2 regions of the Klebsiella oxytoca genome follow, and region 2 is predicted to be linked to the other one. Evidence: riboswitches for the same ligand, from Rfam matches in the RefSeq annotation. Region 2 holds a riboswitch; the other holds the start of a gene.
What was found. A riboswitch is a leader RNA that binds a small molecule or an ion and turns the genes downstream of it on or off. The one in region 2 is predicted to bind cobalamin.
Positions count from the first base shown of each region.

Region 1: it holds a riboswitch for cobalamin, as region 2 does, so the genes downstream of both, GJ746_RS20300 (cobyrinate a,c-diamide synthase) here and btuB (TonB-dependent vitamin B12 receptor BtuB) in region 2, are expected to answer to the same signal.

Region 1 is NZ_CP046115.1:4,351,618-4,363,853, forward strand. Features, by position in the region: gene cbiD (cobalt-precorrin-5B (C(1))-methyltransferase CbiD) at 1-627, opposite strand, end outside; gene GJ746_RS20290 (cobalt-precorrin-8 methylmutase) at 624-1,256, opposite strand; gene cbiB (adenosylcobinamide-phosphate synthase CbiB) at 1,267-2,226, opposite strand; gene GJ746_RS20300 (cobyrinate a,c-diamide synthase) at 2,223-3,602, opposite strand; cobalamin riboswitch at 3,690-3,858, opposite strand; gene pocR (transcriptional regulator PocR) at 4,149-5,060, opposite strand; gene pduF (propanediol diffusion facilitator PduF) at 5,249-6,049, opposite strand; gene pduA (propanediol utilization microcompartment protein PduA) at 6,575-6,859, shown strand; gene pduB (propanediol utilization microcompartment protein PduB) at 6,856-7,668, shown strand; gene pduC (propanediol dehydratase large subunit PduC) at 7,687-9,351, shown strand; gene pduD (propanediol dehydratase medium subunit PduD) at 9,362-10,036, shown strand; gene pduE (propanediol dehydratase small subunit PduE) at 10,051-10,572, shown strand; gene pduG (propanediol dehydratase reactivase alpha subunit PduG) at 10,588-12,236, shown strand, end outside.
Region 2 is NZ_CP046115.1:153,638-165,873, forward strand. Features, by position in the region: gene sthA (Si-specific NAD(P)(+) transhydrogenase) at 1-158, opposite strand, end outside; gene fabR (HTH-type transcriptional repressor FabR) at 355-990, shown strand; gene GJ746_RS00725 (YijD family membrane protein) at 1,006-1,365, shown strand; gene trmA (tRNA (uridine(54)-C5)-methyltransferase TrmA) at 1,412-2,512, opposite strand; cobalamin riboswitch at 2,629-2,810, shown strand; gene btuB (TonB-dependent vitamin B12 receptor BtuB) at 2,875-4,731, shown strand; gene murI (glutamate racemase) at 4,676-5,530, shown strand; rRNA gene GJ746_RS00745 (16S ribosomal RNA) at 5,910-7,448, shown strand; tRNA gene GJ746_RS00750 (tRNA-Ile) at 7,521-7,597, shown strand; tRNA gene GJ746_RS00755 (tRNA-Ala) at 7,706-7,781, shown strand; rRNA gene GJ746_RS00760 (23S ribosomal RNA) at 7,952-10,851, shown strand; rRNA gene rrf (5S ribosomal RNA) at 11,042-11,157, shown strand; tRNA gene GJ746_RS00770 (tRNA-Asp) at 11,213-11,289, shown strand; tRNA gene GJ746_RS00775 (tRNA-Trp) at 11,343-11,418, shown strand; gene hdfR (HTH-type transcriptional regulator HdfR) at 11,506-12,236, opposite strand, start outside.

The DNA.
Region 1 (12,236 bases), 1.2 Mb from region 2:
GCCCGCCGCGCGCTTAATTTCCAGCTCCAGCGACAGCGAGCGCTTCCAGCTCTCTTCCGACATCGGCGTCACGATACCGGTGGTGCCAATAATCGAAATGCCGCCCAGGATACCCAGCCGCGAGTTATAGGTCTTCTGCGCCCGCGCCTCGCCCTCCGGGGCAAAAATCTCTACCGTCGCCCCGCGCGACGGGCCAATCGCTTCGCGCACCGCCAACTCAATGGTGTGGCGCGGGGTGCGGTTAATCGCCGGGCTGCCGATGGGCAGGCCAATTCCTTTGCGGGTCACGGTGCCGACGCCCTCGCCGCCGCGCAGGGTAATCTCGCCGGAGTCATCGAGCGCCACGCGGGCGAAAATCAGCATCCCGTGGGTGGCGTCAACATCGTCGCCGCCGTCTTTGCGAATCGCGGCGATCGCCTGCTGCCCTTCAACGTGCGGCGACTCGACGTTAAGGCACAGAGTGACGCCGGAAGGAGTGATAATGGAGACCTGATGAATCAGATGCTGGCGCATCACCATCAGCGCCGCGACCTTAGCCGCCGCCGTCGCGCAGGATCCGGTGGTATAGCCTTTGCGCAGCGCCTTGCCGTTGTGCCACACCGGGGCGTCGAAGGATTGCTCGCTCATCTTTCCCCCTGTAAGTGGTACAGAATGGCGTTGACGATAGCGGCGGCGACGTTGCTGCCGCCTTTACGGCCCAGCGCGGCAATGCCCGGCAGGCCGCTCTGCGTCAGGGCTTCTTTCGACTCCGCCGCGCCGACGAAGCCGACCGGCACGCCAATCACGCCGTTGACCGCGACATCATGCTCCAGCAGTCGAAACAGCGCGGTGGGCGCATTGCCGAAAACAAACACCTTCTCGCCCTCTTCAGCGACCGCAATATCGACCGCCGCCATCGAGCGGGTCATACCCTGCGCTTTGGCCTCCGCCACCACCCGCGGATCGCTGATATAGCAGCGGCACTCGCCGCCGAATTTCGCCAGCAGGGTTTTATTGATCCCGGAAAGGGCCATGGTGGTGTCGGTATACAGGGTGCAGGGCTGGCTTAACGCAGCGCTTAAACGCGGAAGAACATCGGACGAAAACCACAGGATATCCAGCCAGTCAAAGTCGGCGGTAGTGTGGATCACCCGCTTGATAATGGCTTCGTGCAGCGGGCTGGCAAAGCGGTAGTCCGGGCGGGTCTGCGCAATAATGTCGCCAATAATGTCGAAGCTTTTCGCCTCAATCGCCTGCGGTTGCTGGATATAGTGCATTCATCTCTCCTCAGGCTGCGCCGACCAGCCAGTACCGGACCGCCATAAACAGCGCCAGCGCCAGGGTCGAAGACACCCACATCAATCGAATCGTTCGCGAAATATCGTCTACGGAAACGTCGCGCGTGGCGTCGCCGATCCACGGCTTCTCTACGCGCTGACCAAAGTAATCATTAGGGCCGCCGAGCCGGATACCGAGCGCCCCGGCGACGGCGGCTTCCGACCAGCCGCAGTTTGGGCTGCTGTGGTTGTAGCGATCGCGCCAGCCGATGCGCAACGCGCGGCCGCCCGCTTCACCACAGAGGAGAGCAGCGAGGCTAATAAGCAGCCAGCTCAGGCGGGCAGGAATAAAGTTGGCGACATCATCAAGGCGGGCGCTGACCATGCCGATGGCGCGGTATTTTTCGTGCTTATAGCCGACCATCGAGTCTAGGGTATTGACCGCTTTATAGGCCATCGCCAGCGGCGCGCCGCCGAGCAGCAGGAAGAAGAGCGGCGCGATAATCCCATCGACGGTGTTTTCCGCCACCGTCTCAACCACCGCACGGTTAATCTGCTGCAGTTCGAGCTGCGACGTGTCGCGCCCGACAATCCATGAGAGTTTACCGCGGCTTTCCGCCAGATCGCCCGCGCGCAGCGGACGCTCGACGTCCCGCGCCGACTGCGCCAGGCAGCGCCCGGCCAGTACGGTGAAAATCATCCAGACCTCAACCAGCCAGCCAAGCCACGGATGAATGATCTGCGCCAGCGTCAGCACGCCCCAGCAGACGCCCCACGTCAGTCCGACCACAACTATCCACATCACCCCGCCGCCGATGCGCAGGGCAACATCGCTGCGGCAATAGCGGCGCACGCCGCGCTGCACGGCGGCGATCAGGTTGCCAATCCAGCGCACCGGATGCGGCCAGCTTTGCGGATCGCCGATGATAAAATCGAGGAGCCAGGCTACGCCCCATGCCAGCAGCGTCATAGCGCGCTCCTTGCCGCAGCCAGCCAGTGGTTGAGCATGGTGGGGCGCTGGGCAAAGTGCAGGTGCAGATAGCTGGCGAACGCGTTGCCCATCTGCCAGCCGCCGGACCACTGCTGAAGGGTCATCCCGTCGCGCACTTTGCGGCAGGCCAGAACCGCCGGAGTCTCCGGGGTAAAATCCGAATAGTGAAACTCATGCCCGCGCAGGGTTTCGCCGGGCGCCGCCAGCAGCGTTTGCCGCATCGCTCGCGCCTCGCAGTAGCCAAAGCGGGTCAGCCGTTTGCCCATTTTGCTATGGCCGGGGATCAGGTTGGCCATCGGATAGATCTCACCGCTGGCGTCTTCAAGGGTGCTGCCGAGATACATCAGACCGCCGCATTCGGCGTAAATCGCCACGCCGCGCCGGTGCGCCTCCTGCAGCTGCGCCAGCATCGGCGTATTGGCCGCCAGCGCGGCGGCGTGAAGTTCCGGATAGCCGCCGCCGAGCCAAATCATCTGGCACGGTGGAAGCTCGCTATCGTGCAGCGGGCTGAAGCGCACGATCTTCACCCCGCAGCGTTCAAGCAGCATGAGGTTATCCGGATAGTAAAAATTGAAAGCTTCGTCGTCGGCCAGCGCCAGCGTCAGGCCTGTGCCAGCATCAGGTGACGGCAGCGCGGGCCACTGCCCGGCAGGTAAGGCGCTGAGCTGGCTGAGGGCAAGAAGCCGTTCAATATCCAGGGTTTGCGCCAGCGTGTGGGCAAAATCGCGCCACGGCTGCTGGTTAACCAGCGACTCGCGGGCGGTAACCAGCCCCAGATGCCGTTCGGGTAACGCCACTCCTTCCACGCGCGGCACGTAGCCGAGCACCGGCAGCCCGCAGTAGCGTTCAATGGCGCTTTGGAGTAGTTGATAGTGGGATTCGCTGTTGACGCGATTGACGATAACGCCGGCAATGTTGAGGCTGGGATCGAAGTGTTGGAATCCCATCACCGTGGCGGCGATGGAGGTGGAAACCGCTTTGCCATCTACCAGCAGAATAACCGGGCAGCCTAACTGTTTGGCCATCGCGGCGGTGCTGCAATAATTCGGGTCGGTGCCGTAGCCGTCATACAGCCCCATCACGCCTTCAATCACCGCAATGTCCGCCTGCTGCATCTGTTGGCAAAACAGCGCGTTGAGCACCGGTTCCGGGAGCATAAAGCTGTCGAGGTTGCGGGAAGCGACGCCGCTGACGGCTGTATGCCAGCCGGTATCTAGGTAATCCGGGCCGACTTTACAGGGCTGAACCCGCATGCCGCGCTGCTTTAACAGGCTGAGCAGACCGAGCGTAACGGTGGTTTTACCACAACCGCTGCCGGTACCTGCAAGAATAAACGCGTGCTGCCTGGCTGCCATACCCCGATCCTGTGCCGGGTGGTAGGGCTGCGTGCATTCCCAGTCTTTCGACTGTACGCATCTGAGCAACCCACTTCCCACCGAAGTTGTTGATTATTACCGACAGGCAGGTCTTCTGGCTTAGCGTCATCCTTCCCCATCCTTCCCAATCCGGTAAGCAGATCAGTGGCTAAATATGGGTTCGTCAGCATCACAGCAGCGGGGGCTGCGGGGGATTCACACCCCCTTCCCTGGCGCCTGTCGGTTTTCCCGAGCGGGATAAAACCCACTCGAATGATTCCCGGAACATCTTACGGAAGCAGGATGGCTCCCGTCGTGTTTAATTTTTAATTACCAAAGCCGTTTCATTACGCCGATGGCGCGCTGAAAGCCATTTCGGATATCACTCTATCCCATCAAATAAATAAAAACTGGTGCAGCTTATCGTTCTCTCATTATTATTTTGTTGCGCTATGACAATTTATTGCTCTGAATGAGATATTTTCATTTTATAATGAGCCAGATACGAGGACATATCAAAAATCGGCAATAACAAAATATTGCTATTTAAAATGATTCAGTTTGTGATCTGGCGTTAATTTGCTGGCGATAAGCCTGCGGAGTCACCTGATAGGCCTGGCGAAAAACTTTGCAAAAATAGCTGGTTTGCGAAAATCCTAAATTTCGCGCAATGCTGGCGATGCTCCAGTCGCTGTGGCAAAGCAGCTCTTTGGCGCTCACCATCCGCTGATGATTTACCCACGCATTAAAGCCGATACCCTGATATTTTTTGAACAGTTTACTGAAGTAGTAAGGGCTGAGATAAACGTGGGCGGCGACATCTTCCAGGCGCAACTCGTCGGATAAATGGGCGTCAATGTAGCGCAGCGCCTTCTTCATTTTGCTGTCGTGCGGGCTGGCAACCCGGCTGGCGCGCGCCGGTTCAGGCTGCTGGGGATTGTCTTTAATCACCACAAAGTTGAGCTGCTTTTTCAGGCAGTTTTCGACGATAAGTTTAAGTAAATCAGCGGAAGCGATCACCCTGGAGTAGTCCATCTCAGGCACGTCGCGGAACGCTTTAAGCAGCTCGGGATCGTCCTGCCAGCGGTCGTCCACGTTAAGGATATCGACCAGTTCAACATCGTTGCTCAGGCGCACCTGCCCGCAGAGAACGAAGCCGACCAGGTGCCCGGCAATCACCAGCGGGATGGAAAAATCGGTTAGCCCGGCATGACAGCGGTAGATACAGAGCTGATCGGTTTTTGAAGCCTCAAGACCGCCGCAGCGGTCGCTCATCCGGCAGCGGGTACTGTGCTGGGGATGCTGACGCATTAGCTGACAGAAAGGCGTGAAATTAAATAATTCAGATATTTCATCACCGTGAATATTGACGACCACAACCGCCAGACTAGTGGCCTGCGCAAAGTCCTGTGCGATTTTATTAATGAGTTCTGAGTTCAGTGTGCTCGCAGAAATCATGATAAAACCTCTCAGTTAATTTATTGTTATAAATAAAACATTTTTTTAATATTCACTGCCTTTATTCATCATTTACCGCTAACGATAAAAGAATAATACGATAGCAAAAGTCTCCCATCCGTGGGAGACGTTTTTGGCCAGTTCGTGATACCGGTTCATGAAAATTTTTAACTATTTCAGCGGATGCATTAATCCTCTAATTTACAGGTATTACACGGTAAGTTATTACCTATCAGATAACGATAGATAGCGGCGCCAAGGCAGGCGCCAATCAGTGGCGCAATAATCGGTACAATAAAATAGGGAATGTCCCTCCCGCCGGTCATCGCGATATCCCCCCAGCCCGCCATCCACGTAAACAGTTTAGGTCCAAAATCACGCGCCGGATTCATCGCAAAGCCAGTAAGCGGCCCGGTTGATGCGCCAATCACCGCCACCAGCAGGCCAATCAGCAGCGGGGCCAGCGGCCCTTTTGGCACGCCGTTGCCATCGTCGGTCAGCGCCATAATCATCCCCATCAACATGGAGGTAATAACCACTTCGACTAACGCTGCATGCCAGATACTCAGCGACGCCGCCGGGTAGGTACTGAAAATGCCCGCCAGCTGCAGACTTTCTACGCTGCCGCGTACGATATGGTGTGCGGCTTCATACCCGGTAAACATCGTGCTGTACAGAACATAGGCCAGCACCGCGCCGCTAAAAGCGCCAGCAACCTGCGCAACAATATAGGGGAACACTTTTCGCCCGGGAAAGCAGGCAAACAGCCATAAAGCGACGGTCACCGCTGGATTCAGATGCCCGCCGGATATTCCCGAAGTCAGATACACGGCCAGTGAAATCCCCAGCCCCCAGATGATGCAAATCTCCCACAGTCCGAGGTTTGCGCCCGCCACCGTCAACGCGCTCAGGCAACCGATGCCGAAAAACAAAAACAGCCCGGTGCCCAGAAACTCGGCAGTGCATTGCGCTTTTAACGAATCATTCATTGTGACACCTTCTTAGCAGAGTTCGTGTCCAGGCCAGCCAACATCCCGCTGGCAGTAGATTTACAACTCCCATCACTATATGAACTCCCTTCCGCAAATTGTTGGCAACCTGCTGACGGCATCTCCGGAAAATTCGGGCATCAATAACAAAATATTGTCATTTAATAAGCCGAAATGGCTTTACTCACGTGCGGATCTTGCAATTATCCGGCCCCTCTGGGATGCAAAAATATTGCTAAAACCAACTCATCGTTTTCCAACAAACATCACAAATTAGCTTTTCGCACATAGCAGATAAAATTAAATCCGTCATGATGAAATTTGTAAAAATGGAATATACAAAACAAGATAATCACATCCATTAAAATAAAAATAATCATTAAAATCAAAATATTAAATTAAAAAATGACAATTTTATATTATTGATAACCCACTATTTTTTTACCATCAAATCTAAGTCAGCCATTCTTTTTCCTCGCATCTTCTTATAGTCCCAACTATCGGAACACTCCATGCGAGGTCTTTATGCAACAAGAAGCACTAGGAATGGTAGAAACCAAAGGCTTAACCGCAGCCATAGAGGCCGCTGATGCAATGGTTAAGTCAGCCAATGTGATGTTAGTGGGCTATGAAAAGATTGGCTCCGGGCTGGTCACCGTCATCGTGCGCGGCGACGTTGGCGCGGTAAAAGCGGCCACCGATGCGGGTGCCGCCGCCGCACGTAACGTGGGTGAAGTGAAAGCCGTACACGTCATCCCACGCCCTCACACCGATGTAGAAAAAATCTTACCAAAGGGAATTAGCCAATGAGCAGCAATGAGCTGGTTGAACAGATCATGGCTCAGGTGATTGCCCGCGTGGCAACGCCGGAGCAGCAGGCCATCCCTACCGAAAACCATCCAATACGAGAGACGGCTATGGCAGAAAAAAGCTGCAGTTTAACGGAATTTGTCGGGACCGCCATTGGCGACACCCTGGGTCTGGTTATCGCCAACGTCGATACCGCTTTGCTGGACGCGATGAAGCTTGAAAAGCGCTATCGCTCCATCGGCATTCTCGGCGCCCGCACCGGCGCAGGGCCGCACATTATGGCGGCGGACGAAGCGGTGAAAGCCACCAACACCGAAGTTGTCAGCATTGAGCTCCCGCGCGACACCAAAGGCGGCGCGGGCCACGGTTCGCTGATTATTTTAGGCGGCAACGACGTTTCCGACGTGAAGCGCGGTATCGAAGTCGCGCTGAAAGAGCTCGACCGAACCTTCGGCGATGTGTACGGCAACGAAGCCGGACATATCGAGCTGCAGTACACCGCTCGCGCCAGCTACGCACTGGAAAAAGCGTTCGGCGCGCCGATTGGCCGCGCCTGCGGGATCATCGTCGGCGCTCCGGCCTCCGTTGGCGTACTGATGGCCGATACCGCCCTGAAATCAGCCAACGTTGAAGTCGTGGCGTATAGCTCTCCGGCGCACGGCACCAGCTTCAGTAACGAAGCCATTCTGGTGATTTCCGGCGATTCCGGCGCGGTCCGCCAGGCGGTGATCTCCGCGCGCGAAATCGGCAAAACCGTTCTTGCGACCCTCGGTTCTGAACCGAAAAACGATCGCCCGTCCTACATCTGATATCCACGAGGCTGATTCATGAGATCGAAAAGATTTGAAGCACTGGCGAAACGCCCTGTGAATCAGGACGGCTTCGTTAAGGAGTGGATCGAAGAAGGCTTTATCGCAATGGAAAGCCCGAACGACCCGAAACCATCGATTAAAATCGTTAACGGCGCGGTAACCGAACTGGACGGAAAACCGGTTAGCGAATTCGACCTGATCGACCACTTTATCGCCCGCTACGGCATCAACCTGAACCGCGCCGAAGAAGTGATGGCGATGGATTCGGTCAAGCTGGCCAACATGCTGTGCGATCCGAACGTCAAACGCAGCGAAATCGTCCCGCTGACCACCGCGATGACGCCAGCGAAAATCGTCGAAGTGGTTTCGCATATGAACGTGGTCGAGATGATGATGGCGATGCAGAAAATGCGCGCCCGCCGCACCCCGTCTCAGCAGGCGCACGTCACCAACGTCAAAGATAACCCGGTACAAATTGCCGCCGACGCCGCCGAAGGCGCATGGCGCGGATTTGACGAACAGGAAACCACCGTTGCGGTCGCGCGCTATGCGCCGTTCAACGCCATCGCCCTGCTGGTCGGCTCGCAGGTCGGCCGTCCAGGCGTACTGACCCAGTGCTCGCTGGAAGAAGCCACCGAACTGAAGCTCGGCATGCTGGGCCACACCTGTTACGCCGAAACCATTTCCGTTTACGGCACCGAACCGGTCTTCACCGACGGCGACGATACGCCGTGGTCGAAGGGCTTCCTCGCCTCGTCCTATGCCTCTCGCGGCCTGAAAATGCGCTTCACCTCCGGCTCCGGCTCGGAAGTACAGATGGGCTATGCCGAAGGCAAATCCATGCTTTATCTGGAAGCACGCTGTATCTACATCACCAAAGCCGCCGGCGTTCAGGGCCTGCAAAACGGCTCCGTAAGCTGCATCGGCGTGCCGTCTGCCGTGCCGTCAGGCATTCGCGCGGTGCTGGCGGAAAACCTGATCTGCTCGTCGCTGGATCTGGAGTGCGCCTCGAGTAACGACCAGACCTTCACCCACTCCGATATGCGTCGTACCGCGCGTCTGCTGATGCAGTTCCTGCCGGGTACCGACTTTATCTCCTCCGGTTATTCCGCGGTGCCGAACTACGACAACATGTTCGCCGGTTCCAACGAAGATGCCGAAGACTTTGACGACTACAACGTCATCCAGCGCGACCTGAAAGTGGACGGCGGTCTGCGTCCGGTTCGCGAAGAGGACGTTATCGCCATCCGTAATAAGGCTGCCCGCGCGCTGCAGGCCGTGTTTGCCGGAATGGGGCTGCCGCCGATTACCGATGAAGAAGTTGAAGCCGCGACCTACGCCCACGGCTCGAAAGATATGCCGGAGCGCAACATCGTCGAAGACATCAAGTTCGCCCAGGAAATCATCAATAAAAACCGCAACGGTCTGGAAGTCGTTAAAGCGCTGGCGCAGGGCGGATTTACCGACGTAGCCCAGGACATGCTCAATATCCAGAAAGCCAAGCTGACCGGGGACTATCTGCATACCTCCGCGATCATCGTCGGCGATGGACAGGTGCTGTCAGCGGTCAATGACGTTAACGACTATGCCGGTCCGGCAACGGGTTATCGCCTGCAGGGCGAACGCTGGGAAGAGATTAAAAACATCCCTGGCGCTCTTGATCCCAACGAGATTGATTAAGGGGTGAGAAATGGAAATTAATGAAAAATTGCTGCGCCAGATAATTGAAGAAGTGCTCAGCGAAATGAAAGGCAGCGATAAACCCGTCTCGTTTAATGCACCAGCGGCCCCCGCTGCGCCGCAGGCAGCCGCGCCTGCTGGCGACGGCTTCCTGACGGAAGTCGGCGAAGCGCGCCAGGGCACGCAGCAGGACGAAGTGATTATCGCCGTCGGCCCGGCATTCGGACTGGCGCAGACCGTCAATATCGTCGGCTTACCGCATAAGAGCATTTTGCGCGAAGTCATTGCCGGGATTGAAGAGGAAGGCATTAAAGCGCGCGTGATTCGCTGCTTTAAATCTTCCGACGTGGCCTTCGTCGCCGTTGAGGGTAATCGCCTGAGCGGCTCCGGCATCTCTATCGGTATCCAGTCAAAAGGCACCACCGTAATTCATCAGCAGGGCCTGCCGCCGCTCTCTAACCTGGAGCTGTTCCCCCAGGCGCCGCTGCTGACCCTGGAAACCTATCGTCAGATTGGTAAGAACGCCGCCCGCTATGCAAAACGCGAGTCGCCACAGCCGGTCCCGACCCTGAATGACCAGATGGCGCGCCCGAAGTATCAGGCCAAATCTGCCATTTTGCACATTAAAGAGACCAAGTACGTGGTGACGGGTAAAAACCCGCAGGAACTGCGCGTGGCGCTTTGATAAAGGATAACTCCATGAATACCGACGCAATTGAATCGATGGTTCGCGACGTATTGAGCCGCATGAACAGCCTGCAGGGTGAAGCGCCCACGGCGGCTCCGGCAGCGGACGGCACGCCCCGTAACGCAAAAGTCAGCGATTATCCGCTGGCGAACAAGCACCCGGAATGGGTGAAAACCGCCACCAATAAAACGCTGGATGAGTTCACGCTGGAGAACGTGCTGAGCAATAAAGTCACCGCCCAGGATATGCGTATTACTCCGGAAACCCTGCGCTTACAGGCTTCTATCGCCAAAGATGCGGGTCGCGACCGGCTGGCGATGAACTTCGAACGCGCCGCCGAACTAACCGCGGTACCGGACGACCGCATTCTTGAAATCTACAACGCCCTTCGCCCCTATCGCTCGACGAAAGAAGAGCTGATGGCTATCGCCGACGATCTCGAAAACCGCTATCAGGCGAAGATCTGCGCGGCTTTCGTGCGTGAAGCGGCAACACTATACGTCGAGCGTAAGAAACTTAAAGGCGACGATTAACTTTAGGGGTAAACAATGCGATATATAGCTGGCATTGATATAGGCAACTCATCGACGGAAGTCGCCCTGGCGACCCTGAATGAGGCTGGCGCGCTGACGATTACGCACAGCGCGCTGGCGGAAACCACCGGGATCAAAGGCACGTTGCGTAACGTGTTCGGCATTCAGGAGGCCCTCGCGCTGGTCGCAAAGCGCGCGGGGATCAGTGTCAGCGATATTTCGCTCATCCGCATTAACGAAGCCACGCCGGTGATTGGCGATGTGGCGATGGAAACCATTACCGAAACCATCATCACCGAATCGACCATGATCGGCCATAACCCGAAAACGCCGGGCGGCGTAGGCCTTGGTGTGGGTATCACGATTACGCCGGAGGAGTTGCTAACTCGTCCGGCGGACGCGCCCTATATCCTGGTGGTCTCGTCAGCCTTTGATTTTGCCGATATCGCCCAGGTTATCAACGCCTCCATCCGCGCCGGGTATCAGATAACCGGCGTCATTTTACAGCGCGACGATGGCGTACTGGTCAGCAACCGGCTGGAAAAATCGCTGCCGATCGTTGACGAAGTGCTGTACATCGACCGCATTCCGCTGGGGATGCTGGCGGCGATTGAGGTCGCCGTTCCGGGGAAGGTCATCGAAACCCTTTCTAACCCTTACGGCATCGCCACCGTATTTAACCTCAACGCCGATGAGACGAAAAATATCGTCCCGATGGCTCGCGCGCTAATTGGCAACCGTTCGGCGGTGGTGGTCAAAACGCCATCCGGCGACGTCAAAGCGCGGGCGATCCCCGCCGGTAACCTGGAACTGCAGGCGCAGGGCCGTACCGTGCGCGTGGATGTCGCCGCCGGCGCCGAGGCTATCATGAAAGCGGTGGACGGCAGCGGTAAACTCGATAACGTCACCGGCGAGGCCGGGACCAATATCGGCGGCATGCTGGAGCACGTGCGCCAGACTATGGCCGAGTTGACCAACAAACCCAGCAACGAAATCTTCATTCAGGATCTGCTGGCCGTTGACACCTCTGTGCCGGTGAGCGTCACCGGCGGTCTGGCCGGGGAGTTCTCGCTGGAGCAGGCCGTCGGCATCGCCTCAATGGTGAAATCAGACCGTCTGCAGATGGCGATGATTGCCCGCGAAATCGAGCAGAAGCTCAATATCGACGTGCAGATCGGCGGCGCTGAAGCCGAAGCCGCCATCCTGGGCGCGCTGACCACGCCGGGCACCACCCGACCGCTGGCGATCCTCGACCTCGGCGCGGGATCCACCGATGCCTCCATTATCAACCCTAAAGGCGAAATCATCGCCACTCACCTCGCCGGAGCAGGCGATATGGTGACGATGATTATTGCCCGCGAGCTGGGGCTGGAAGACCGCTATCTGGCGGAAGAGATCAAGAAGTATCCGCTGGCCAAGGTGGAAAGTCTGTTCCATTTACGCCACGAGGACGGCAGCGTGCAGTTCTTCTCCACGCCGCTGCCCCCCGCCGTATTCGCCCGCGTCTGCGTGGTGAAACCGGACGAACTGGTGCCGCTACCCGGCGACTTAGCGCTGGAAAAAGTACGCGCCATTCGCCGCAGCGCCAAAGAGCGGGTCTTTGTCACCAACGCCCTGCGCGCGCTGCGTCAGGTCAGCCCCACTGGCAACATTCGCGATATTCC
Region 2 (12,236 bases):
GACGGGATGGTACCCCAATGGGTACAACCGCCGCCGACGTTATGGTAGCGCTCAATGACGGCAACGCGTGCTCCCTGTTTCACCAGCCCCATGGCGGCACCTTCTCCGCCAGGACCGGAACCAATCACAATTGCATCATAATCCCAAGAGTGTGACATGGCATTACTCACCTGTTTTATACATAAAATAAACACGATGATAACATTCGGCGCGCTTTAACCCAATTATCGTTGTGCTTTTTTGCGGCATAAAAGCAGAAACGGCTCGTAAACAATCATTCACAATCCAGTGTAAACCGATTAGTTCTAATCTCTGGTATAGTGCCGGAAGAGCTTATGGAAGGATTCAGACATCGTGATGGGCGTAAGAGCGCAACAAAAAGAAAAAACCCGGCGTTCGCTGGTGGAAGCAGCATTTAGTCAGCTAAGTGCTGAACGGAGTTTTGCCAGCTTAAGCCTGCGTGAGGTTGCGCGGGAAGCGGGGATTGCCCCAACGTCCTTCTATCGACATTTTCGTGATGTTGATGAACTTGGTTTGACCATGGTTGATGAAAGCGGGCTCATGCTCCGTCAGCTGATGCGTCAGGCGCGTCAGCGTATCGCGAAAGGCGGCAGCGTCATTCGCACCTCTGTTTCCACCTTTATGGAATTCATTGGTAATAACCCGAACGCCTTCCGACTGTTGCTGCGTGAACGGTCGGGGACTTCTGCGGCGTTTCGTGCCGCCGTGGCGCGTGAAATTCAGCATTTCATCGCGGAACTTGCCGACTATTTAGAAATCGAAAATCATATGCCGCGCGCCTTTACCGAAGCGCAGGCTGAAGCTATGGTCACCATCGTTTTTAACGCTGGCGCCGAGGCCCTGGATGTGAGTCTTGAGCAGCGTCGACAGCTGGAAGAACGCCTGGTGCTGCAGCTTAGAATGATCTCGAAAGGCGCATATTACTGGTATCGCCGTGAACAAGAAAAAATATCAAATCATTCCGAATAACGTGAAGGACGAGCAATGAAACATTCAGAACAAGATAGAGGTACGCTACTGCTGGCACTGATCGCGGGTCTATCCATTAATGGAACCTTTGCTGCGCTGTTCAGCTCAATTGTCCCTTTTTCCATCTTCCCTATTTTGTCGCTGGTGCTGACGGTTTACTGTCTGCATCAGCGCTATCAGAATCGTAGTATGCCCGTGGGTTTACCGGGACTTGCCGCTGGCTGTTTTATCCTGGGCGTGCTGGTTTATAGCACCGTTGTACGCGCGGAGTATCCGGACATCGGCTCTAACTTCTTCCCGGCGGTGCTTTCGGTGATTATGGTGTTCTGGATTGGCTGCAAGGTACGTAATCGTAAGAATACGGCTTCTGAATAATGTATCGCCCGGCAACAGCGCTGTTGCCGGGTTTCCTGCCAACGTTTTACTTCTTCGTTAACAGCACGCCGCACTCCATATGATGGGTATACGGGAACTGGTCGAACAGCGCCAGTCGCGTCACTTCATGCGTCTCACTGAGCGTTTCCAGATTCTGGCATAAGGTCTCCGGATTGCAGGAGATATACAGAATATGCGGATAGGCCTGCACCATTTTCTCTGTTTCGCTATCCAGACCGCTGCGCGGTGGATCGACAAAAATCGTCTCGCACCGGTAGCTCTTCAGGTCGATTCCCTGTAGCCGGTTAAACTCCCGCACGCCGTTCATCGCCTGGGTAAACTCTTCCGCCGACATGCGGATAATCTGCACGTTATCTATGTGATTCGCGGCAATATTGTATTGCGCCGCCGCTACGGACGGTTTGGCTATCTCCGTTGCCAGCACGCGATCGAAATTACGCGCCAGCGCCAGCGAAAAGTTGCCGTTACCGCAGTACAGCTCAAGCAAATCGCCGGTTGCGCCTTTCGTGGCATCGATAGCCCACTCCAGCATCTGAATGTTCATCGCTGCGTTTGGCTGGGTGAAGCTATTTTCAACCTGGCGATAGATCATTTCACGCCCGCCTACCGGCAGGCGCTCATCGATATAGTCCTGATCCAGCTCGATTTTAGTCTTTGTTGCGCGGCCAATCAGATGCACATTGAGGTTTTGCGCCCGCAGCGCATCGCGGAAAAGCTCCGCCTGCTGACGCCATTCGTCGTCGAGCTTTTTATGGTACAGCAGCGATATAACGGCCTGATTGCTCAGCGTGGTCAGATAATCGACCTGAAACAGCTTATGGCGCAGCACCGGATTAGTGCGGACGCCCTCAATCACGGCGGTCATCAGCTGATTAATCAGCTCGCTGGCGGCCGGAAAGGTATCGACGCGAATGCGGGATTTGGTCTGCTGATCAAACATAATGTGGTACAGGTCATCGCCATCGTGCCACAGGCGAAACTCTGCGCGCATGCGATAGTGGCTGACCGGCGAACGAAACACTTCCGGAACCGGAGCGCTGAAAGGCGCCATCATTTTCTGCAAACGGACGACTTTCTCTGCCAGCTGCGCTTCATATTGTTCGGTAGGAAGGTGTTCGGGGGTCATGATGTATCCTGAATAAAATAAGTACGCGGGGATTGTAGGGAAAGCGTCGGGGATGTCCAGCCCTGATGATATAAGGAAATATAACGATAGAAGTCTGGACATCTATATGGTTCTGATTATAGCATCGTGCCACCGGTCCTATGAGTTAATAGGGAATCCAGTGAAAATCTGGAGCTGACGCGCAGCGGTAAGGAAAAGTGGGATGAGCGCCTTGTGCAGACACTGCGGTTTTTCGCGGGAAGTCCTCATTCATTAAACACCCCAAGCCCGAAGACCTGCCGGAATACGTCGCATTTGGTTTCTATCATCGCGTGCTACTGATAGAGCCGGCGGCATCCTTTATTTATTACGGATGCTTTAAAATGATTAAAAAAGCTTCGCTGATGACGGCGCTCTCCGTCACGGCATTTTCCGGCTGGGCGCAGGACAGCAATTCAGATACGTTAGTGGTCACAGCAAACCGTTTTCAACAGCCGGTCAATACGGTTCTTGCGCCAGCCGATGTTGTTACGCGGGAAGATATCGAGCGCTGGCAGGCGAAAGATTTGAATGATGTGATGCGCCGATTACCAGGTGTGGATATTTCACAATATGGGGGAATTGGGCAGACTTCTTCGATGCACATTCGTGGAACCGAATCTCGCCATGTTCTGGTGCTGATTGACGGTATTCCGATGGCACGCGCTGGTATTAGTAATTCCATTGATGTTGGTCAGATTCCGGTATCCCTGGTGCAGCGTGTCGAATATATCCGCGGCCCACGATCGGCTGTTTATGGCTCCGGCGCAATTGGTGGTGTAGTCAATATCATTACAATGAGCGACGACGAGCGTGCGCAGGTTAATGCCGGGGTAGGAACAAATGGCTATCAGACCTACGATGGAGCGGTGAATAAACGCTTTGGCGACACGCTGTTAACGGCTGCTGGCGCTTACCAGACCACAAAAGGCTTTAATGTCCAGCCTGACTCCCCCTATCGCGATGACCAGGATCGCGACGGCTATCGCAACAAGCTTTTTTGGGGAGGAGTGCAACATAAATTTGACAATAACTTTTCCGGTTTCTTTCGTGGTTATGGGTATACCGCGAATAATGATTACGATCAGGGCTCGTATGGTTATGCTGGTGGTAATGACGAAGCGCAGAATTATACTCAGTCTTGGGATACCGGTTTGCGTTATAGCTCCGGTATCTATTCCTCTCAGCTGCTTGCTAATTACCAGCATCTTAAAAACTATAACTACAGTAGCGATCTTGGCCGTTATGCTGGAGACGCCACACTGGATAACATGGAGCAGCGTTATATCCAGTGGGGTAATAACGTAGAGGTTGGCCATGGGGCGATTAGTGCCGGGATTGACTGGAAACAGGAAAAGCTGAAATCAAAAAGCACCTCATTATCAGACAGTTACAAGCGTGATACCACCGGGCTTTATCTAACCGGGCAACAGCAAATTGATACTGTAACCCTGGAAGCCTCGGGTCGAGAAGATCATGATGAGCAGTTTGGCTGGCATGGTACCTGGCAAACTGCTGCAGGCTGGGAGTTTGTTGATGGTTATCGGGCTATTCTCTCCTATGGTACTGGTTTTCTGGCACCATCGCTTGGCCAGCAATATGGGGCAACGCGCTTTGCTTCATCTTTTGGGCCTGGCATTTCTGCTAATCCGAACCTGAAGCCGGAAGAGTCTAAACAGTGGGAAGTTGGGCTCGAAGGATTAACGGGGCTGCTGGATTGGCGTCTCTCGGCATATCGTTACGAGATTCAAAATCTGATCAGCTACAAAAACAATCAGTATGTCAACGTGAAGTCGGCGACAATTAAGGGCCTGGAATGGACGGGAAATGTCACCACGGGGCTGGTTGAGCATCGTCTGACTTTGCAATATGTTGACCCTCGTGATGATCAAACCGACAAAGTTCTCTACCGGCGAGCAAAACAGCAGGTGAAGTACGAGTTAAGCGGGCGGGTTTACGATCTTGGCTGGAATGTTGCCTATCAATATATCGGCGAGCGTTATGATAATGACTACGATAACTCTCGTGATGTAAAAATGGGGGGAGTCAGTCTTTGGGATGTCGGTTTGTCTTATCCGGTCACCTCACATCTGACAGTTCGTGGTAAAATAGCTAACCTGTTCGATAAAGATTACGAGACAGCTTATGGCTACCAAACTGCAGGACGAGAATACTACTTGTCTGGCAGCTACACCTTCTGATCCACGTCCCACCGTGCTGGTGTTTGATTCCGGCGTCGGTGGGCTGTCGGTTTACAATGAGATTCGGCAACTGCTGCCGAATCTGCATTATATCTACGCTTTCGACAACGTCGCTTTCCCCTACGGCGAGAAGAGCGAAGAGTTTATTGTTGAGCGCGTCCTCGAGATTGTTACCGCAGTTCAGCAGCGTTATCCTCTGGCGCTGGCCGTCATTGCCTGTAATACCGCAAGTACCGTTTCCCTCCCCGCATTGCGCGACAAATTTGCCTTCCCGGTTGTCGGCGTTGTTCCTGCGATAAAACCCGCAGCACGCTTAACAGCGAATGGCGTTGTTGGCCTGCTGGCGACGCGCGGGACGGTCAAACGTCCCTATACGCGCGAACTGATCGCTCGTTTTGCGAATGAATGCAAAATAGAGATGCTCGGGTCAGCAGAGCTGGTGGAGCTGGCAGAAGCCAAGCTGCACGGCGAACCGGTTCCGCTGGAGGAGCTGCAACGTATCCTGCGTCCCTGGCTGCGAATGCAGGAACCGCCCGATACGGTTGTGCTGGGTTGTACGCATTTCCCTCTACTACAAGAGGAATTGCAGCAGGTTCTGCCGGAAGGGACGAGAATGATCGACTCCGGGGCGGCGATTGCGCGTCGAACAGCCTGGCTATTAGAACATGAAGCGCCTGATGCAAAATCGAGTGATGCCAATATTGCATACTGCATGGCGCTGACGGCTGAAACTGAACAGCTTTTGGACGTTTTGCGGCGCTACGGCTTCGAATCGCTGGAAAAATTACCGCTTTCATAGCGTTTTGCACAAAAAAGAGACGGTTGAAAGATTTTTTGAAAACAGGGCTTGTCAACGTCTCAGAACTCCCTATAATGCGCCTCCACTGACACGGAACAACGGCACGCAAGCCGCCGGGTCAGCGGGATTCAGCGATGAATGCCGGCAGAGAAAAGCGAAATTAAACGCTTGACTCTGCATGAGGAAACCGTATTATACGGGACCTCGCAACGGTGAGCGAAAGCCGCGTTGCACTGCTCTTTAACAATTTATCAGACAATCTGTGTGGGCACTCAAAGTGACATGGATTCTTAACGTCTTCGGACGAAAAATGAATACCAAGTCTCAAAGAGTGAACACGTAATTCATTACGAAGTTTAATTCTGTGAGCATCAAACTTAAATTGAAGAGTTTGATCATGGCTCAGATTGAACGCTGGCGGCAGGCCTAACACATGCAAGTCGAACGGTAGCACAGAGAGCTTGCTCTCGGGTGACGAGTGGCGGACGGGTGAGTAATGTCTGGGAAACTGCCTGATGGAGGGGGATAACTACTGGAAACGGTAGCTAATACCGCATAACGTCGCAAGACCAAAGAGGGGGACCTTCGGGCCTCTTGCCATCAGATGTGCCCAGATGGGATTAGCTAGTAGGTGAGGTAACGGCTCACCTAGGCGACGATCCCTAGCTGGTCTGAGAGGATGACCAGCCACACTGGAACTGAGACACGGTCCAGACTCCTACGGGAGGCAGCAGTGGGGAATATTGCACAATGGGCGCAAGCCTGATGCAGCCATGCCGCGTGTATGAAGAAGGCCTTCGGGTTGTAAAGTACTTTCAGCGGGGAGGAAGGTGTTGTGGTTAATAACCGCAGCAATTGACGTTACCCGCAGAAGAAGCACCGGCTAACTCCGTGCCAGCAGCCGCGGTAATACGGAGGGTGCAAGCGTTAATCGGAATTACTGGGCGTAAAGCGCACGCAGGCGGTCTGTCAAGTCGGATGTGAAATCCCCGGGCTCAACCTGGGAACTGCATTCGAAACTGGCAGGCTGGAGTCTTGTAGAGGGGGGTAGAATTCCAGGTGTAGCGGTGAAATGCGTAGAGATCTGGAGGAATACCGGTGGCGAAGGCGGCCCCCTGGACAAAGACTGACGCTCAGGTGCGAAAGCGTGGGGAGCAAACAGGATTAGATACCCTGGTAGTCCACGCTGTAAACGATGTCGACTTGGAGGTTGTTCCCTTGAGGAGTGGCTTCCGGAGCTAACGCGTTAAGTCGACCGCCTGGGGAGTACGGCCGCAAGGTTAAAACTCAAATGAATTGACGGGGGCCCGCACAAGCGGTGGAGCATGTGGTTTAATTCGATGCAACGCGAAGAACCTTACCTGGTCTTGACATCCACAGAAGTTTTCAGAGATGAGAACGTGCCTTCGGGAACTGTGAGACAGGTGCTGCATGGCTGTCGTCAGCTCGTGTTGTGAAATGTTGGGTTAAGTCCCGCAACGAGCGCAACCCTTATCCTTTGTTGCCAGCGGTCCGGCCGGGAACTCAAAGGAGGACTGCCAGTGATAAACTGGAGGAAGGTGGGATGACGTCAAGTCATCATGGCCCTTACGACCAGGGCTACACACGTGCTACAATGGCATATACAAAGAGAAGCGACCTCGCGAGAGCAAGCGACCTCATAAAGTATGTCGTAGTCCGGATTGGAGTCTGCAACTCGACTCCATGAAGTCGGAATCGCTAGTAATCGTGGATCAGAATGCCACGGTGAATACGTTCCCGGGCCTTGTACACACCGCCCGTCACACCATGGGAGTGGGTTGCAAAAGAAGTAGGTAGCTTAACCTTCGGGAGGGCGCTTACCACTTTGTGATTCATGACTGGGGTGAAGTCGTAACAAGGTAACCGTAGGGGAACCTGCGGTTGGATCACCTCCTTACCTGAAAGAACCTGCCTTTGTAGTGCTCACACAGATTGTCTGATGAAAAATAAGCAGTAAGAAAATCTCTGCAGGCTTGTAGCTCAGGTGGTTAGAGCGCACCCCTGATAAGGGTGAGGTCGGTGGTTCAAGTCCACTCAGGCCTACCAAATTCGTCTCCGTGCTTTGTTGTGGCAAAGCTCGCATACTTCAGTATGCTTCGCTTCACCACGCCGCGCCCGAAAACGAATTAAGGTTGATGAGATTTTAACTACGATGGGGCTATAGCTCAGCTGGGAGAGCGCCTGCTTTGCACGCAGGAGGTCTGCGGTTCGATCCCGCATAGCTCCACCATCATTACTGCAAAAAACAAGAAAACTTCAGAGTGTACCTGAAAAGGTTCACTGCGAAGTTTTGCTCTTTAAAAATCTGGATCAAGCTGAAAATTGAAACGACACACAGTTAAAGTGTGTTCGAGTCTCTCAAATTTTCGCAATCAGAAGTGAAACATCTTCGGGTTGTGAGGTTAAGCGACTAAGCGTACACGGTGGATGCCCTGGCAGTCAGAGGCGATGAAGGACGTGCTAATCTGCGAAAAGCGTCGGTAAGGTGATATGAACCGTTATAACCGGCGATGTCCGAATGGGGAAACCCAGTGCAATTCGTTGCACTATCGTTTGATGAATACATAGTCAAACGAGGCGAACCGGGGAACTGAAACATCTAAGTACCCCGAGGAAAAGAAATCAACCGAGATTCCCCCAGTAGCGGCGAGCGAACGGGGAGCAGCCCGGAGTCTGAATCAGCGTGTGTGTTAGTGGAACGGTCTGGAAAGTCCGACGGTACAGGGTGATAGTCCCGTACACCAAAATGCACATGCTGTGAACTCGAAGAGTAGGGCGGGACACGTGGTATCCTGTCTGAATATGGGGGGACCATCCTCCAAGGCTAAATACTCCTGACTGACCGATAGTGAACCAGTACCGTGAGGGAAAGGCGAAAAGAACCCCGGCGAGGGGAGTGAAAAAGAACCTGAAACCGTGTACGTACAAGCAGTAGGAGCCTCCATGTGGGGTGACTGCGTACCTTTTGTATAATGGGTCAGCGACTTATATTCTGTAGCAAGGTTAACCGTATAGGGGAGCCGCAGGGAAACCGAGTCTTAACTGGGCGTTAAGTTGCAGGGTATAGACCCGAAACCCGGTGATCTAGCCATGGGCAGGTTGAAGGTTGGGTAACACTAACTGGAGGACCGAACCGACTAATGTTGAAAAATTAGCGGATGACTTGTGGCTGGGGGTGAAAGGCCAATCAAACCGGGAGATAGCTGGTTCTCCCGAAAGCTATTTAGGTAGCGCCTCGTGAACTCATCTTCGGGGGTAGAGCACTGTTTTCGGCTAGGGGGTCATCCCGACTTACCAACCCGATGCAAACTACGAATACCGAAGAATGTTATCACGGGAGACACACGGCGGGTGCTAACGTCGTCGTGAAGAGGGAAACAACCCAGACCGCCAGCTAAGGTCCCAAAGTCATGGTTAAGTGGGAAACGATGTGGGAAGGCCCAGACAGCCAGGATGTTGGCTTAGAAGCAGCCATCATTTAAAGAAAGCGTAATAGCTCACTGGTCGAGTCGGCCTGCGCGGAAGATGTAACGGGGCTAACCATGCACCGAAGCTGCGGCAGCGACACGATGTGTTGTTGGGTAGGGGAGCGTTCTGTAAGCCGTTGAAGGTGGCCTGTGAGGGCTGCTGGAGGTATCAGAAGTGCGAATGCTGACATAAGTAACGATAATGCGGGTGAAAAACCCGCACGCCGGAAGACCAAGGGTTCCTGTCCAACGTTAATCGGGGCAGGGTGAGTCGACCCCTAAGGCGAGGCCGAAAGGCGTAGTCGATGGGAAACAGGTTAATATTCCTGTACTTGGTGTTACTGCGAAGGGGGGACGGAGAAGGCTATGTTGGCCGGGCGACGGTTGTCCCGGTTTAAGCATGTAGGCGGAGGCTCCAGGTAATCCGGAACCTTAATTAAACGCTGAGGTGTGATGACGAGGCACTACGGTGCTGAAGTGACAAATGCCCTGCTTCCAGGAAAAGCTCTAAGCATCAGGTAACACGAAAATCGTACCCAACCGACACAGGTGGTCAGGTAGAGAATACCCAGGGCGCTTGAGAGAACTCGGGTGAAGGAACTAGGCAAATGGTGCCGTAACTTCGGGAGAAGGCACGCTGATGGTAGGTGAAGTGACTTGCTCATGGAGCTGAACTCAGTCGAAGATACCAGCTGGCTGCAACTGTTTATTAAAACACAGCACTGTGCAAACACGAAAGTGGACGTATACGGTGTGACGCCTGCCCGGTGCGGAAGGTTAATTGATGGGTTATCCTCGCGGAGAAGCTCTTGATCGGAAGCCCCGGTAAACGGCGGCCGTAACTATAACGGTCCTAAGGTAGCGAAATTCCTTGTCGGGTAAGTTCCGACCTGCACGAATGGCGTAATGATGGCCAGGCTGTCTCCACCCGAGACTCAGTGAAATTGAACTCGCTGTGAAGATGCAGTGTACCCGCGGCAAGACGGAAAGACCCCGTGAACCTTTACTATAGCTTGACACTGAACACTGGTCCTTGATGTGTAGGATAGGTGGGAGGCTTTGAAGTGTGGACGCCAGTCTGCATGGAGCCATCCTTGAAATACCACCTTTAATGGCTGGTGTTCTAACGTGGGCCCGTAATCCGGGTTGCGGACAGTGTCTGGTGGGTAGTTTTGACTGGGGCGGTCTCCTCCCAAAGCGTAACGGAGGAGCACGAAGGTCAGCTAATCCTGGTCGGACATCAGGAGGTTAGTGCAATGGCATAAGCTGGCTTGACTGCGAGCGTGACGGCGCGAGCAGGTGCGAAAGCAGGTCATAGTGATCCGGTGGTTCTGAATGGAAGGGCCATCGCTCAACGGATAAAAGGTACTCCGGGGATAACAGGCTGATACCGCCCAAGAGTTCATATCGACGGCGGTGTTTGGCACCTCGATGTCGGCTCATCACATCCTGGGGCTGAAGTAGGTCCCAAGGGTATGGCTGTTCGCCATTTAAAGTGGTACGCGAGCTGGGTTTAGAACGTCGTGAGACAGTTCGGTCCCTATCTGCCGTGGGCGCTGGAGAATTGAGGGGGGCTGCTCCTAGTACGAGAGGACCGGAGTGGACGCATCACTGGTGTTCGGGTTGTCATGCCAATGGCATTGCCCGGTAGCTAAATGCGGAAGAGATAAGTGCTGAAAGCATCTAAGCACGAAACTTGCCCCGAGATGAGTTCTCCCTGACTCCTTGAGAGTCCTGAAGGAACGTTGAAGACGACGACGTTGATAGGCCGGGTGTGTAAGCGCAGCGATGCGTTGAGCTAACCGGTACTAATGAACCGTGAGGCTTAACCTTACAACGCCGAAGATGTTTTGGCGGATTTGAGACGATTTTCAGCTCTGATTCAGAGTCCGAAGGATTTTACGCTGAGACAAGGCGGCAAGCGAAGCGATGGAAGGAGCATACTGAAGTATGTGACTGACATTCGCGAGAGCAGCCAACGCAGTATGAGCGTAAAAGACACAGGACGAGCACAAAGAATTTGCCTGGCGGCAACAGCGCGGTGGTCCCACCTGACCCCATGCCGAACTCAGAAGTGAAACGCCGTAGCGCCGATGGTAGTGTGGGGTCTCCCCATGTGAGAGTAGGGAACTGCCAGGCATCAAATTAAGTAGTAAGCCGGTGCGTAAATCCGGTGGTTACAGAAGTATTCGGTGGAGCGGTAGTTCAGTCGGTTAGAATACCTGCCTGTCACGCAGGGGGTCGCGGGTTCGAGTCCCGTCCGTTCCGCCACTTATTAGAAAGTTAAGCCTGCTGATTAAGCAGGCTTAATGATAAGAAACTTTAGGGGCGTAGCTCAGTTGGTAGAGCACCGGTCTCCAAAACCGGGTGTCGCGAGTTCGAGTCTCTCCGCCCCTGCCATATAATAATCCTTTGCTCAGGCAAAGGATTTTTTTTGCTTCTAATTTCCTCTCCTGAAATCATTCCCCCATCCCTGGAGGATTGACCTTATCCCAATATATTATTCTTCAGGATCTCACGAATCTGCGCTTGTTTATCGCTGTTTTGTAGCCAAATCGCATAGAGAGGCCTTGAAAGCGTTGCGCTGTCAGTCACCGTATGCAGGTTCTGTTTCCCCTGAGCCCAAAGTACAGGTAACCATGTACAGCCCTTAAGCGCGCTTAGCTGTCGATATGCTAATTCGGCAGAACTGGTTGTTAGCAGAGGAATATCGTCATTTCCGATCAATCCAGCTTCATTTTGTTGGAAATCAGGCCCCCATTCCAGGCGCAAATAATTCAATTCATTTGTGTTTTTAGCCGGTGATGCACAGTAAAGCGCTAGCATAAAATTACCCAGTAACTGGCTGCTTAATTCATCCATCTTCGGCGATTCTGTCGTGATCAGTAGATCAAGCTGACGTTCGTGCAGCTGCTTGACCAGCGATTGCCTCTGTGAGATCCGCGCCTCAAACTGAAGATTATAGGGTTCTGTATAGAGCTTCCCTAGCCATTCGTTTAGCAGGCATTCCCATAGTGAAGCGCTGGCCCCGATCGAAAATTCGTTATGCCGGGAAGCATTCGCAACCTCCTTGCGCGCAGCTTGCCAGGTATTCATCAGCGTTTCGGCATAGGGCAGTAGTTTCTCTCCGGCTGAAGTCAGACGGATATTATTACGATGGCGGGTAAAAAGATTCACCCCCAGCTGGTTCTCCAGCTGACGAATACGAAAGCTAACTG